Regions from separate parts of the Halomonas mongoliensis genome, predicted to be linked through region 3. Evidence: predicted binding sites of a transcription regulator. Region 3 holds the regulator's gene; each other region holds the start of a gene.
The links. Region 3 encodes PhoB, which activates phosphate uptake and scavenging genes when phosphate is short. Its sites were predicted from a motif close to TGTCATANNNNTGTCANA; they were not measured.

Region 1: ugpB (sn-glycerol-3-phosphate ABC transporter substrate-binding protein UgpB) is a predicted target of PhoB. The motif match lies at 2,474-2,491, and genes of this name have one in related genera.
Region 2: ACRYRV_RS04955 (DUF6482 family protein) is a predicted target of PhoB. The motif match lies at 1,992-2,009, and genes of this name have one in related genera.
Region 4: phbB (acetoacetyl-CoA reductase) is a predicted target of PhoB. The motif match lies at 2,238-2,255, and genes of this name have one in related genera.

The regions. Positions count from the first base shown of each region.
Region 1 is NZ_CP199288.1:1,238,986-1,242,506, reverse strand. It holds gene ugpE (sn-glycerol-3-phosphate ABC transporter permease UgpE) at 1-23, opposite strand, end outside; gene ugpA (sn-glycerol-3-phosphate ABC transporter permease UgpA) at 39-923, opposite strand; gene ugpB (sn-glycerol-3-phosphate ABC transporter substrate-binding protein UgpB) at 987-2,306, opposite strand; gene ACRYRV_RS05755 (HAD family hydrolase) at 2,545-3,255, shown strand; gene ACRYRV_RS05750 (ABC transporter permease) at 3,224-3,521, opposite strand, start outside.
Region 2 is NZ_CP199288.1:1,074,335-1,077,855, forward strand. It holds gene ACRYRV_RS04945 (cryptochrome/photolyase family protein) at 1-1,199, shown strand, start outside; gene ACRYRV_RS04950 (thiol-disulfide oxidoreductase DCC family protein) at 1,196-1,594, shown strand; gene ACRYRV_RS04955 (DUF6482 family protein) at 1,636-1,938, opposite strand; gene ACRYRV_RS04960 (hypothetical protein) at 2,058-2,351, opposite strand; gene dnaB (replicative DNA helicase) at 2,462-3,521, opposite strand, start outside.
Region 3 is NZ_CP199288.1:1,789,498-1,793,018, forward strand. It holds gene phoR (phosphate regulon sensor histidine kinase PhoR) at 1-962, opposite strand, end outside; gene phoB (phosphate regulon transcriptional regulator PhoB) at 964-1,653, opposite strand; gene ubiA (4-hydroxybenzoate octaprenyltransferase) at 1,748-2,641, opposite strand; gene ACRYRV_RS08425 (chorismate--pyruvate lyase family protein) at 2,686-3,234, opposite strand; gene ACRYRV_RS08430 (FAD-dependent oxidoreductase) at 3,309-3,521, shown strand, end outside.
Region 4 is NZ_CP199288.1:1,443,765-1,447,285, forward strand. It holds gene ACRYRV_RS06685 (DUF349 domain-containing protein) at 1-1,309, shown strand, start outside; gene phbB (acetoacetyl-CoA reductase) at 1,421-2,167, opposite strand; tRNA gene ACRYRV_RS06695 (tRNA-Met) at 2,354-2,430, shown strand; gene ACRYRV_RS06700 (tetratricopeptide repeat protein) at 2,583-3,515, shown strand; gene ACRYRV_RS06705 (MalY/PatB family protein) at 3,517-3,521, opposite strand, start outside.

The DNA.
Region 1 (3,521 bases), 550 kb from region 3:
CTCAGGGGGCGGTGTTCGACCATGGGGGCTCCTCCGGGTCAGTAGTTGACGCGCCGTTCGATGAAGCGGAACTGCACCACGGTGAGGAGCACCACGATGGCCATCAGGATCACAGACTGGGCGGCGGAGCTGCCCAGGTTGAGCCCCACGAAGCCGTCGGCGTAGACCTTGTAGACCAGGGTATTCGTCGCCTGGGAGGGGCCGCCCTGGGTAGTGGCGTGAATCACACCGAAGGTGTCGAACATGGCGTAGACCACGTTGACCACCATCAGGAAGAAGGTGGTGGGCGAGAGGAGTGGAAAGACGATGGTCCAGAAACGCTTCACGGGGCCGGCGCCATCGATGGCCGCCGCCTCGATCAGCGACTGGGGGATCGACTGCAGCCCGGCCAGGAAGAAGAGGAAGTTGTAGGCGATCTGCTTCCAGGCGGCGGCGATGATCACCAGCATCATGGCATCGTTCCCTGAGGTGCGGTGGTTCCAGCGGTAGCCCAGCATCTCGAGCGCATAGGGCACGATGCCGATGGAGGGGTTGAAGAGGAACCACCAGAGCACCCCGGCGATGGCCGGGGCGATGGCGTAGGGCCACATCAGCAGGGTGGTGTAGGCGTTGCGCGAGCGCAGCATGCGGTTGACGGTGGCCGCCAGCAGCAGGGCGGCCGACATCGACAGCAGTGTGGTGCCGATGGCGAATACCGCGGTCACCGAGAGCGAGTCGAGGTAGGTGTCGTCGGCGAAGAGCCGTGCGAAGTTGGCCAGGCCCACAAAGGTGCTGTTGAGGCCAAAGGCGTCCTCGCGCAGCAGCGACATGTATAGCGCCTGCAGCGAGGGCCAGATGAAGAAGATCAGGGTCACGATCACCTGGGGGGCCAGCAGGGCATAGGGCAGCCAGCGCCCGGGAAAGGTCATGTGTTTGGTCTGCATCGGAAGGCTCGAAGCGACGATAAACAGGCGCCCCCTCCGCGGGAGGGAGCGCAAAGGCAGGGCTCAGCGGTTGGCGGCCTCGAAGTCGCGCAGCAGGGCGTTGCCGCGGCGGGCGGCGTCGGCGCTGGCCTGCTCGCCGTTCTTCTGGCCGCTCATCACCGCCTCCATCTCCTCGGAGATGATGTCGCGGATCTGCACGAAGTTGCCGAAGCGTAGCCCCTTGGAGTTTTCCGTGGGCGGGTTGAGGTTCATCTGGCGAATGGAGATGTCGGCGCCCGGGTTCTCGGCGTAGAAGCCCTGCGTCTCGCTCAGCTCCCAGGCGGCCTGGGTGATCGGCAGGTAGCCGGTGCGCTGGTGCCAGTCGGCCTGCACCTCGGGCCGGGAGAGGTACTCGAAGAAGGCGGCCACGGCCTCGTACTCCTCGTCGCTGTGGCCCTGCAGCGCCCAGAGGGTGGCGCCGCCGATGATGGAGTTCTGGGGTGCGCCCTCCACCTCCGCGTAGTAGGGCTGCATGGCGAAGCCCACTTCAAAATCGGCGTTGGCCAGCACCCCGGCCCGTGAGGCGGAGGAGCCGAAGAACATGGCGCACTCTCCCGAGTAGAACATCGGCGCGGCATCATCCCCCGGCCCCGGGCCGCCCCAGCGGAAGACCCCTTCGTCCTGCCACGCCTTGAGGTTGTCCCAGTGACTCGCCACCAGGTCATTGTCGAAGACGAACTCCGTATCCAGGCCGCCGAAACCGTTCTCCCGGGTGCCCAGGGGCGAGTTGTGCATGGCGGAGAAGTTCTCCAGCATCACCCAGCTCGGCCAGGAGGTGGTGAAGCCGCAGCGGGCCGCGCCGCTCTCGCGCAGCTGGCGGGAGGCCGCGACGATCTCCTCCCAGGTCTCGGGCGTGCCGCTCAGGCCCGCGGTCTCGAAGGCGTCACGGTTGAGATAGAGGATCGGCGTGGAGGAGTTGAAGGGGAAGGAGAGCATGTTGCCGCGAGTATCGGTGTAGTAGCCCAGCACCGCCGGCAGGAAGGCCTCGCGCTCGAAGGCGCGGCCGTGGTCTTCCATCAGCTCGTGGATGGGGTAGATGGCCCCCTCGGCGGCCATCATGGTGCCGGTGCCCACCTCGAAGACCTGCAGGATATGCGGCTGCTGGCGGGCACGGAAGGCGGCGATGGCGCCGGTCATGGTCTCGGTGTAGTTGCCGCGGTAGCTGGGGGTCACCCGGTAGTCGTCCTGGGAGGCGTTGAACTCCTCGGTGATGCCTTCAAGGATCTCGCCGAGCTCACCTCCCATGGCGTGCCACCACTGGACCTCCACGGCGGCGTGAGCGGACAGCGACAGGGTAGCGGCGGCGATGCCGGCGGCCAGGCCTTTCAGTGTGGGTACGAACATGGGGCTCTCCTTGCGGTGTGATTCACGGCGATGACGTGGGCGGCGGTAAGCCGTTCTGCTCCGTCGCCCGACGTTATCCGCACAAGGTGACGACGGCATGGCGGGGTGGTGTCAGTCGGTTGGCGACGGCGTGACGGCGAGATGGCAGTGCCGTGACAGGTCGCGCCGGTCATGCCTTTGTCACCCGGATGGCCCAGGCTATGGGCCTTCTCGAGCTACCGGGCCACTGGAGGCCGTCATGCGCCTTGCTCTCTTTGACCTCGACGATACGCTGCTGGACGGCGACTGCAGCGCGCTATGGAACGACTGGATGGTGGAGTGCGGCTGGGTCGACTCTCCCGGGGACTATCTCGCCCGTACCCAGGCCATGAACGCGGCCTATCACGCCGGGCGGCTCAAGCTGGAGCAGTATCTGGCCGTGACGCTGTCGCCGCTGGCGGGGCGCCACGAGGCGGAGGTCGCCGCCGAGGTCGAGACCTTCGTTACCGAACGAATCGCGCCGCGCTTCTTTCCCCAGGGGCGTGCGCTGATCACGCGCCACCGGGAGCAGGGCGATCTGCCGCTGCTGATCTCCGCTTCCTCGCGACATCTGGTGGGGCCGGTGGCCAGGCGGCTGGGCATCGAGGAGGTGATCGCCGTGGAGCCGGAGCTTGCCGCCGGCTACTTCACCGGCGCCACCACCGGGGTGCTCTCCTACCGCGGCGGCAAGGTCACGCGCCTGGAAAGCTGGCTGGCTGAGCGCAATGCCACCGCCAGCCACCTCTGCTTCTACTCCGACTCCCAGAACGATCTGCCGCTGCTCAACCGGGTGAATCGCCCCGTGGCGGTCAACCCCGACCCGGTGCTGGCCGAAGTGGCCCGGGTCGAGGGGTGGGAGAGGCTGGAGTGGCGCCAGAATCCTCAACCGGGCGCTTCATCTAGCCCGCGATCGGCAGTCGCTTGCGGCTGAACACCGTCAGTGCCACCAGCAGCGCCGTGGTGGTGAAGATCGCCACGGCGCTCATGGCCATGCCGACGCCGGGGGAGCCCTGCTCGAACTGGCCGAAGACGAAGGTCGAGACCGTGCGCATGCCGGCGGGCGCCACCATCAGCGAGGCGACGAGCTCCCGGGAGGCGATGGCGAAGACCAGCAGCATGGAGACGATCAGGCTGGGCGCCAGGGCCGGGAGCAGGATGCGCCGGAAGGCGGTGAAGAAGCCGGCCCCGCACACCCGG
Region 2 (3,521 bases), 720 kb from region 3:
GCCGCAAGGCGCTGCGCCTGGAGTACTTCTATCGCGAACTACGTCGCCGTACAGGCCTGCTGATGGAGGGCGGCGCCGCCGCCGGCGGCAAGTGGAACTACGATCAGGACAACCGTGAGCCGCTGCCCGATGCCCTCGAGATACCCGCCGCGCCCCGCCACGGCCTGGACGCCACCACCGAGGCGGTGATGGCCCTGGTCGAGGAGCATTTCGGCGATCACTTCGGCAGCCTGGCGGGCTTTCAGTGGCCGGTGACGCGGCGCCAGGCGCTGGTCGACCTGCGCCACTTCCTGGCTCACCTGCTGCCCGACTTTGGCCGCTACCAGGACGCCATCAGCGACAGCGAGCCCTTCCTCTTCCACTCCCGGCTCTCGGCGGCGCTCAATATCGGCCTGCTCTCCCCCCGGGAGGTGTGCGAAGCCGCCGAGCGGGAGTACCTCGAGGGGCGCGCGCCCCTCAACTCGGTGGAGGGCTTCATCCGCCAGATTCTGGGCTGGCGGGAGTATGTGCGCGGCCTCTACTGGACTCGCATGCCCGACTACAAGCGCGGCAACGCCCTGGGAGCAAACGGCGAGCTGCCCGCCTGCTACTGGAGCGGCGACACCGAGCTGCGCTGCCTGCGCCGGGCCATCGAGATGACCCGCGACAATGCCTACGCCCACCATATCCAGCGGCTGATGGTCACCGGCAACATCGCCCTGCTCTGCGACGTCTCCCCCGAGGCGCTCTGTGACTGGTACCTGGCGGTCTACGCCGACGCCTGCGAATGGGTGGAGCTGCCCAACGTGCTGGGCATGGTGCTGCACGCCGACGGCGGCCTGATGGGCTCCAAGCCCTACTGCGCTTCGGGCAAGTATATCGACCGCATGTCGGACCACTGCCGCCACTGCCGCTTCGACCCGAAGAAGGTCACCGGCGAGGGCGCCTGCCCCCTCAACAGCCTCTACTGGCGCTTCCTCGAGCGCCACGCCGAGACCCTCTCCGCCAACCCGCGCATGAAGCTGATCTACGGCTCGCTGACGAGGATGAGCGACGCGAAGCGCTCGGCCATGCGGGAACAGGCCCAGGCCTTCCTGGACGCGCTGCCCCGCTCGAGCGCCTGGCGCGACGCCGCACACGAGCAGCGCCGCCACCACCTGGCCGGCTACGCCTCCGAGCCGGTTCCCCACGAGCCCACGCATCCTGAGGACACCCCATGAGTCGACGCGCCGCCCTCTCCGCCACCCCCCCGGTCACCCTCTATCACGACGGCCACTGCCCGCTCTGCCAGCGAGAGGTGGCCTGGCTCTCGCGCCACCCGCGTCGGGAACGCGTGGCCCTGGTGGATATCCAGGCGCCGGAGTTCGATGCCGAGGCCCTGGGGAAGCGCTTCGAGGCGATGATGGGACGACTGCACCTGCAGGACGCCGAGGGGCGCTGGTTCATCGGCATGGACGCCAGCCGGGCGCTCTACGCCGTGCTGGGGTATCGAAGGCTGGTGTGGCTAAGCAGCCTGCCGGGGGTGGCGGCCGCGCTGGACGCTGGGTATCTCTGGTTTGCCCGCCGCCGGGTGCGCCTGGGGCGCTGGCTTGAGGGACGGCGGCGGAAGCGGTAGGCGGGAAAGGGAGCGCTGTTGCTCCGGGCGGCGTGGGGGCTCTAGAACACCAGCGGCATCCGCGAGGTGAGCGGATCCTGGTAGTGAGCGTCGCGGCCGATCACCTCATCGTGGGGCACGTACTGCACCAGATAGGCACGATGGATGCCGGCGCGCTTGAGCTCCAGATAGACGTCGTCCAGGGCGCGGTAGAGCACCGGCTTGCCCCGGTGGGTCAGCATATGGCGCTGGCCCTCGATGTCCTCCAGCTCCACCTGATAGAAGCGGCTGCCGGCATGGCCGATGACGCGGATCTCGTAGTTGTCATGCTGGGCCGCGAAGGCCTTGAGGTCCTTGAATTCCATGCTTCCCTCCTGGGAATCTTGTGATTGCTGCTCCGCACAGCCTGACGCCATGAGATGACATCTGGATGACGGCTGCATGTGGACGCTATGACCATCGATGCCCGGGAGGGTTCCGCAAGTTACTGATAGCTGGAGGGATCGATCGCCTTGCCCAGGGAGTTGCGGTCGATCCACTTGCCCGCCTTGGTCTCCTTGTAGCGGAACACCACGCGGTCGCCGACCTGCACCGGCAGCTCGGCGTCTTCGGTCTGGTAGCTGTAGCTCTCCCCCTCCACCACCAGCTGATAGCGGTAGAGGTCGGGCATGCCCAGCCACTCCTTGAAGGGGCCCTCGCGCTCCAGGGACTGGAGTTCACCGCGCGCCTCCAGCTTGGGGGTGCGCTGCCGATTACCGCGCCGGAATCCGCCTGCCATGTTCTCTCCTTTCGCTCGATGCTGTTCGGCCGGCGGCACGGGGTGCCGCTCGGCTCCAGGGGCTGGGCATTATACGGGCCCAGCGGCCCGGCTCAACCCGTCCGCCCGACTCACTCGCCGAAGGTGTCGCCGTAGCTGTCCGGCGCCAGGTCCTCGAAGCGGGTGTACTTGCCGATGAAGGCCATGTGCACCGTGCCGATGGGGCCGTTACGCTGCTTGCCGATGATCAGCTCGGCGAGCCCCTGATTGTCGGGGTTATCCGGATTGTAGACCTCATCGCGATAGACGAAGGCGATCACGTCGGCGTCCTGCTCGATGGCGCCCGACTCGCGCAGGTCCGACATCACCGGGCGCTTGTTGGGCCGCTGCTCGAGGGAGCGGTTGAGCTGGGAGAGCGCCACCACCGGACAGCCGAACTCCTTGGCCATGCCCTTGAGCGAGCGGGAGATCTCGGAGATCTCGCCGGTGCGATTCTCGGAGAAACCGGGAATCTGCATCAGCTGCAGGTAGTCGATCATCACCAGCGCCAGGTTGCCGTGCTCTCGCACCACCCGGCGGATGCGCGAGCGCATCTCGTTGGGCGAGAGCGCCGCGGTGTCATCGATGAACAGCTGCTTGTCCTTGAGCAGATTGACCGCCGAGGTGAGCCGCGGCCAGTCCTCGTCCTCCAGCTGCCCGGTACGCACCCGGGTCTGGTCGATGCGCCCCAGCGACGAAAGCATGCGCAACATCAGCGACTCGGCGGGCATCTCCATGGAGAACACCATCACCGGCCGGTCGCTGGCGATCACCGCATGCTCCACCAGGTTCATGGCGAAGGTGGTCTTGCCCATGGAGGGTCTGCCCGCGATGATCACCAGGTCAGAGGGCTGCAGGCCCGAGGTCATCTCGTCCAGGTCACGGAAGCCGGTGGAGATACCGGTCATCTCCCCCTTCATGTTGAAGAGTTCGTCGATGCGGTCCACCGCCTTGGCGAGCAACTCGCTCATGCCGATGGGCCCGCCCGACTTGGGGCGCTCCTCGCTGATCTGGAAGACCAGGCGTTCCGCCTCATCGACCAGCTCGTCCGCCGGCCGCCCCTGGGGGCTGAAGGCGCCGTCGGCGATCTGGCTGGCGGCGCGGATCAGCTTGCGCAGGGTGGCCCGCTCGCGAACGATATCGGCATAGGCG
Region 3 (3,521 bases):
GCGCTGCGGATCTCCTGCTCGCTGCCGACCAGTGCCCGGGCCTCGCTCTGCTCCACCTCCAGAGTGTGTCGCCCGCCGCTGAGCGCCTCGGCGTCCCGCTGTACGCTGGCCAGCAGCGCGCTCATCGCCAGGGGGGCATGGTCTGCGCCGCCGCGCTCGATCTCCAGCTTGGACAGCAGCAGCAGGTCGCTGACCAGGCTCTGCATGCGCACGGTCTGCTCCTGCATCCGATCGACTCCCCGGGCGAAGCGCGGCGGCAGCTGGTCGGCGTAGGTGGCGTAGGTCTCCAGGTAGCCGGCCAGCACGGTGAGGGGGGTGCGCAGCTCGTGGGAGACGTTGGCCACGAAGTCCCGGCGCATCTCCTCCAGGCGGTGCAGGCGGGTGATGTCCCGGGCCATCAGCAGGCGCTCGTCGTCGCCGTAGAGGGTGATCTGGAACTGCAGCACCATCTGCTCGTCGATGGGCGAGGGGAGCGTCAGCGGCTCCCGGTAATCCCGGGCGTGGAAGTAGTCGATGAAGCGGGGATCCCGCACCAGGTTGGTGATGTGGTGACCGCGGTCGTGGGCGGCGCGCAGGCCCAGCATGCGTTCGGCGGCGCTGTTCCACCACTCCATGTCGCCATGGCCGTCGAGCATCACCACGCTGTCGCGCATCGCCTCCGAAGACTCCTGGACCCGCTTGATGATGCCGAGAAGGCGCTCCTGGGTATGGCGCTGGCCCTTCTGGTAGCGGTAGAGCCGGTCGAGGAGGTCGCCCCAGATGCCGGTGGTGGCGGGGGGCTCGGCCTGGGGCGTCAGGGTCAGCCAGCGGTGGAGGCGACGCAGCTGGTGCAGGTGGAAGGCGAGACAGGCGCCGAGCCCCAGGGCCAGGCCGGCCCAGGCATGAGACAGCAGCCATCCCACCGCCAGGCCGCTGCCGGCCAGCAGCAGCAGCCGCCACGCTTCCCGCTTCCAGAGGCCCACGTCAGCCCTTGGCGGAGAACCGGTAGCCGGTGCCGCGCACCGTCTGGACCAGATGCTGGTGGCGCTCGCCCAGCGCCTTGCGCAGGCGGCGGATATGCACGTCCACGGTGCGCTCCTCCACGTAGACGTTGCCCCCCCACACCTGGTCCAGCAGCTGGCTGCGGGTGTAGGCGCGCTCCTGGTGGGTCATGAAGAACTGCAGCAGGCGATACTCGGTGGGCCCCATCTCCACGGCGCGGCCGTTGGCGCTGACCCGGTGGCTGACCGGGTCGAGCAGCAGGCCGTCCACCTCCACCGCTTCCTCGACCCCCTGGGGAGTCGTGCGGCGCAGCACCGCCTTGAGGCGGGCCACCAGCTCCCGGGGGGAGAAGGGCTTGGTGATGTAGTCGTCGGCGCCGGCCTCGAGCCCCTGGATCTTGTTGTCCTCCTCGCCCTTGGCGGTGAGCATGATGATCGGCAGCTCGGCGGTGGTGGGCTCGCGCTTGAGGCGTCGGGCCAGCTCGATGCCGCTGGTGCCGGGCATCATCCAGTCCAGCAGTACCAGGTCGGGCTGGTGGTCGACGATCAGGGCGTGGGCGCTCTGGGCGCTGTCCGCCTCGAGCACATGATAGTCGGCCATCTCCAGCGCTACCGCGATCATCTCGCGGATCGGCGCCTCATCATCGACGATAAGAACGGTCTTGGCGGTCATCCGGTAGCCTCGGCACAGTGACGAATCGGTGACGATCTCACCATGCCAGTATGACACTGGCGTGACAGCCGCGCTCGGACGCGGCGGACGGCCCTCAGGCGCCAAGCTCCGGCCACAGGGTCAGGGCGATGCCGGCGAAGACCAGCAGCCCCGACCAGTGGTTGTTGAGGAAGGCGCGGAAGCAGGGATCCCGCTCGCGGGTGCGGATCAGCCACTGCTGCCAGACGAAGGTGGCGGCCATGGCGGCCAGGCCCAGCCAGAAGAAGCCGCCCAGCCCCAGGCGGAGACCGGCCCAGACCAGCAGCAGCAGGGTCAGCCCCTGGAGCAGGCCGATCATCAGCCGGTCGGCGCGGCCGAACAGCACCGCGGTGGACTTGATGCCGATCTTGAGGTCGTCGTCCCGGTCGACCATGGCGTACTGGGTGTCGTAGGCCACGGTCCAGGCGACGTTGGCGGCAAACAGCAGCCAGGCCTCGAAGGGCACCCGGCCGAGCACCGCGCCGAAGGCCATGGGGATGGCCCAGGAGAAGGCGGCGCCCAGGAAGAGCTGGGGCAGGTGGGTGTAGCGCTTCATGAAGGGGTAGATGAAGGCCAGCACGACGCCGCCGATGGAGAGCAGGATGGTAAAGAGGTTGGTGAACAGCACCAGCACGAAGGCGACCATGACCAGGATCGCGAAGAGCCCCTGGGCCTCGCCCTCGCTGATCCGGCCGGTGGCCAGGGGGCGGTTAAGGGTGCGCTTGACGTGGCCGTCGAAGTGGCGGTCGGCGTAGTCGTTGACCACGCAGCCGGCGGCGCGCATCACGTAGACGCCGGCAACGAAGATCAGCAGCACATCGCGGCCCGGAATGCCTTCGGCGGCGATCCACAGCGCCCAGAGCGTCGGCCACATCAGCAGCCAGGTGCCGATGGGGCGGTCGAGGCGCATCAGCTGCAGGAAGTCGGGCACCCGGGCCAGGCCCTTGGGGCGCATCAGGGAACGGTCCATCTCTACCTCGTGAAGGTTTTCATTATCGGCACGAGGCCCAGAGCCTAGCGCGAAGGGAGGCCGAGGTCATCCGCCATGGCGTCCAGGAACCACTCCTGCACCAGCACCCGGAAGTCGCCGCGGCGGAACACCGAGCGGCGTCCCCAGGGGCCGCTGGCATCGTGGAAGCCGGCGGGGGCGCTGGTCGCCTCGATCTCGCCGCGTTCCAGATCCGGTTGGCGGAAGAGCCAGGAGCCCAGGGAGCGCTCGCCGAGGTGGGCCAGCTCCTGTTCGGGCAGGCCCGTAAGCGGCGCCACCGAGCGGGCCACCACCCAGGGGCGCTCGCCCAGGCAGAGCGCCACCTCGCGCAGCCAGGCGCGCTGGCCGGGGGCGATGCCCAGGGCGCGGGCCTCATCCGGGCGCGGCGCGTCCAGACGCTGGTCGAGCAGCCGCACGCGGAAGGGACGCGGCGCGCCGGCCTCGGTGAGACGCAGGGTGAGGGAGTCCCGGGAGCCGACCCAGCGCTGCCAGGCGGGGCTCATGGCGAGGCGGGCCTCGGCCAGGGGCAGCCAGCGCGTCGGGGCGCGGGTCTCGGAAGTCGGCAGGTCGGACACCGTCGGGCTCCGCGTCGATTCAGGGGCGGCTAGTGTAACATGCGGGGCACTCCCTTCCTGATCCGAGGAGATCCATGAGCGCTCCCCTGACCATCATCGGCTCCGGCATGGCGGGCATCGGCCTGCTGCGCGCCCTGCGCGCTCAGGATGCCGAGCGCCCCATCACCCTGATCACCGCCGACAGCGGCGATGACTACTCGAAGCCGCTGCTCTCCACCGGCTTCGCCAAGCGCCTGCCCCCGGAGCGGCTGGCGGCGCGCAGCGCCCTCCAGGTGGCCGAGCAGCTC
Region 4 (3,521 bases), 350 kb from region 3:
CCTCGCCGACGACCAGAGCGTGGCCGATGCGCCGCTGGACCGCCGCCACCGCCAGCTGATCAAGGAGTGGAAGGCACTGGGCGACGCCGCCGCCAACCGCGAGCTGGCGACCCGCTTCCGCGCCGCCTCCGACCGTATTCATGAGCGGCTGACCCCCTGGCGCACCCGGCTCGACGAGGAGCGCCAGGCCAACCTGGCCACCCGAGAAGCCCTCTGCGAGCAGCTCGAGACCCTGCTTGCCCAGCCGGCGGAAAGCGCCGACCCCGATGCCCTGCGCGAGATCCGCGACCGTGCCCGGGACCAGTGGCGACGCGCCTCACCGGTACCCCGTGACCGGGCCGAGGCCATCGGCCGCCGCTTCGGGCGCATCCGCCACGCCCTCCAGGCGCTGATCGACGGCCGCGCCCGGGAGATCGCCGAAGCCAAACGCGAGCTTATCGAGCAGGCCCGCGGCCTGCTCGCCCGGGAGGGGCCACCGGCGCGCCGCGCCGAGCAGGTCAAGGCCCTGCAGCGCCAATGGCGCGAGCTGGGCCGGGCACCCAGGGGGGAGGAGCAGGCGCTATGGCGAGAGTTTCGCCACCTGTGCGACCAGGTCTTCGCCTCCCGCGAGGCCGAGCGAGACAGCCGTGCCCGACAGGCTCGGGAGCGCCTCGATGCCATGCAGGCGCTGATCGACCGCCTGGATGCCTGGCAGCCGGCCGGCAGCGGCGACGAAGCGACGCTCGGCGCCGCCATCGCCGAAGCGGCCTCGCTGGAGCCACTCCCCGGCGGCCGCCGCACCGAGGGCATGCGGCGCCGCTGGTCGGGCATCATTCGTGCGCGTCGCGAACGCCTGGAGCGCCTCGCCGTGATCGAGGAGGTCCGGGCCTGGCGCGATACCCAGCCGCTGCTGCTCGCCCACCTGAAGGCCGATGCCGAGCGACTGGGTGGAGGCCCCCCGGGCGAGGTACCGCTGCCGGAAGGCCTCACCCTGGACGACGACATGCGTAGCGCCCACCGGAGGCGCAATGCGGCCCGCCAGGATCCACCGGGCGTTGATGAGGTGGAAGAGCGCCTGGCCCGGGTACGCGTGCACCTCTCGCTGCTGGCGGTGGGCAGCGTCAGCCATCGAGACGAGCCGCTTCGCCTGGCGATCCAGGTAGAGCGCCTCAACGAGAACCTCGGCCGCGAGCTCTCCCGGGCCGAGGAGGTGCATGGCGTACTGCGTGACCTGCTGGCCACGGGGCCGGTGCCCCCCGAACTGTGGAGCCGTGAGGTGGGCGAGCTCGACCGCATGCTGGAGCGCCTGACCCGCCTGCCGCCGCCCTGAGGCCAGAACCCTTAGGCCAGAACAACAGAAGCGCGAGGGGTCACCTCGCGCTTCCGGGATGGCGGCTGCTCCCTGGCCGATCGGTGGCCAGGGAGGCAGAGAGCCGGACGATCAGCCCATGAACTGGCCGCCGTTGATGTCGATGTTGGCACCGGTGATGAAACCGGACTCCTCGTGGGCCAGGTAGGCCACCAGGCGACCGATCTCCTCCGGCTTGCCGTAGCGCTTGACCGGGATGGTCTCGCGGATGGACTCGCGCACCTTCTCGGGGATCTTCATGATCATATCGGTGGCAATGTAGCCCGGTGACACGGTGTTCACGGTGATGCCCTTGGTGGCGGTCTCCTGGGCCAGCGCCATGGTCAGGCCGTGCATGCCCGCCTTGGCGGCCGAGTAGTTCACCTGGCCGAACTGGCCCTTGCGGCCGTTGATGGAGGAGATGTTGATGATCCGGCCGTACTGCTTCTCCAGCATGGAATCGAGCACGCTGCGGCAGGTGTTGAAGACGCTGTTGAGGTTGGTGTCGATGACCTCGTGCCACTGCTCGGGCGTCATCTTCTTCATGGTGCCGTCGCGGGTGATGCCCGCACAGTTGACCAGCACCCCGATTGGGCCGTGCTTGGCCTCGATCTCCTTGACACCGCTGACGCAGGCCTCGTAGTCCACCAGGTCGACGCCGGCGATATCGATGTTGCTGTAGCCATCCGCCTTCTGGGCTTCGAGCCAGCTCTTGGCCTTCTCGGGGTTATGGTAGCCGGCGACCACCTGATAGCCCTCATCGGCCAGTGAGCGGCAGATTGCACTGCCGATCCCGCCGGTTCCCCCGGTCACCCAAGCAACGATTGCGTTGTTGGCCATTGTAACCTCCCTGATTGTCATGACGCTGTGCCCGACCGGCTGGGCCGGGTCACCAATTGTACTGTGGAACGTTGCCAGTTTGATGACAACCCAACCCAGTATGGACCAGGAACCGCTGCCGGGACGAGCGCTTGAACACGCCTCTTGACTAAAGGGGTAAGTCCTGTATCATATGCTTCACATTGATGCGGGGTGGAGCAGTCTGGTAGCTCGTCGGGCTCATAACCCGAAGGTCATCGGTTCAAATCCGGTCCCCGCTACCAAATATCGCAAGAAGCCGGTTCCTCAGGGAGCCGGCTTTTTCGTTGGCGTTTTTCCTCGTCGACTCCCTCCCGATTTCCACACGCCCCCTTGAATCCCGCCCTCGTCACCCGCATCTCGTGGACAAATCCACTCGATCCCGGGAACCCCGAACATGCCCATCGTCGATCCGCGCACCGGCGAACCTCTCGCCGCCGACACCCCCACCAGCGAAGCCGCCCAGGCCGCCGACGCCTCGATGCCCGAGGTGATCTTCGACGTCGACGCCGGCAATATCCAGCAGGTGCTGGAGCTCTCCATGCAGGTGCCGGTGCTGCTCGACTGCTGGGCGCCCTGGTGCGAGCCCTGCAAGAACCTGATGCCGGTGCTGGAGAAGCTGGCCCGTGAATATCGCGGGACCTTCCTGCTGGCCAAGCTCAACATCGACGAGAATCAGGAGATCGCCGCCCAGCTCGGCGTGCGCTCGGTCCCGGACGTCAAGCTGATCAGCCAGGGCGGGCTGGTCGACCACTTCCAGGGCGCCCTGCCCGAGAAGCAGATCCGCGAATGGCTGGGCCGCTACTTCCCGGCTCCCGAAGATGCCCCGGCCAGCCCCGAGGAGCAGGCCGCCGAGGCGCTGGCCGCCGGCGATGCCGCCACGGCCCGGGCCCTCTACGAAGAGCTCGCGCAGCAGAACCCCCAGCACTACCCCTACCAGGTGGAGCTGGCCCGGGCCCTGGTGGCCGAGGGTCGCGCCGCCGACGCCCGCGCCCTGCTCGACAATCTACCCCCGGAGGAGCGCGACGCCGCGCCGGCCCGCGGGGTGCGCGCCAGCATCGAGTTCGGCGAGGAGGCCCCCGACGCCGAGGCGCTGGCCGCCCTGGGCGATCGCGACGACAGCGAGGCTCAGTACCTGCGCGCCCTGCGCAGCGTCGCCGACGGCGACTACGAGACGGGCCTCGAGGCCCTGCTGGCGCTGATGAAGGCCGACCGCGCCTGGGGCGACGATGCCGCCCGCAAGACCCTGCTGCGGGTCTTCGACGCCCTGGGCGCCGACCACCCGCTGACGGTCACCTACCGCCGCAGGCTGTTCGCCCTGCTCTACTGAGCTACC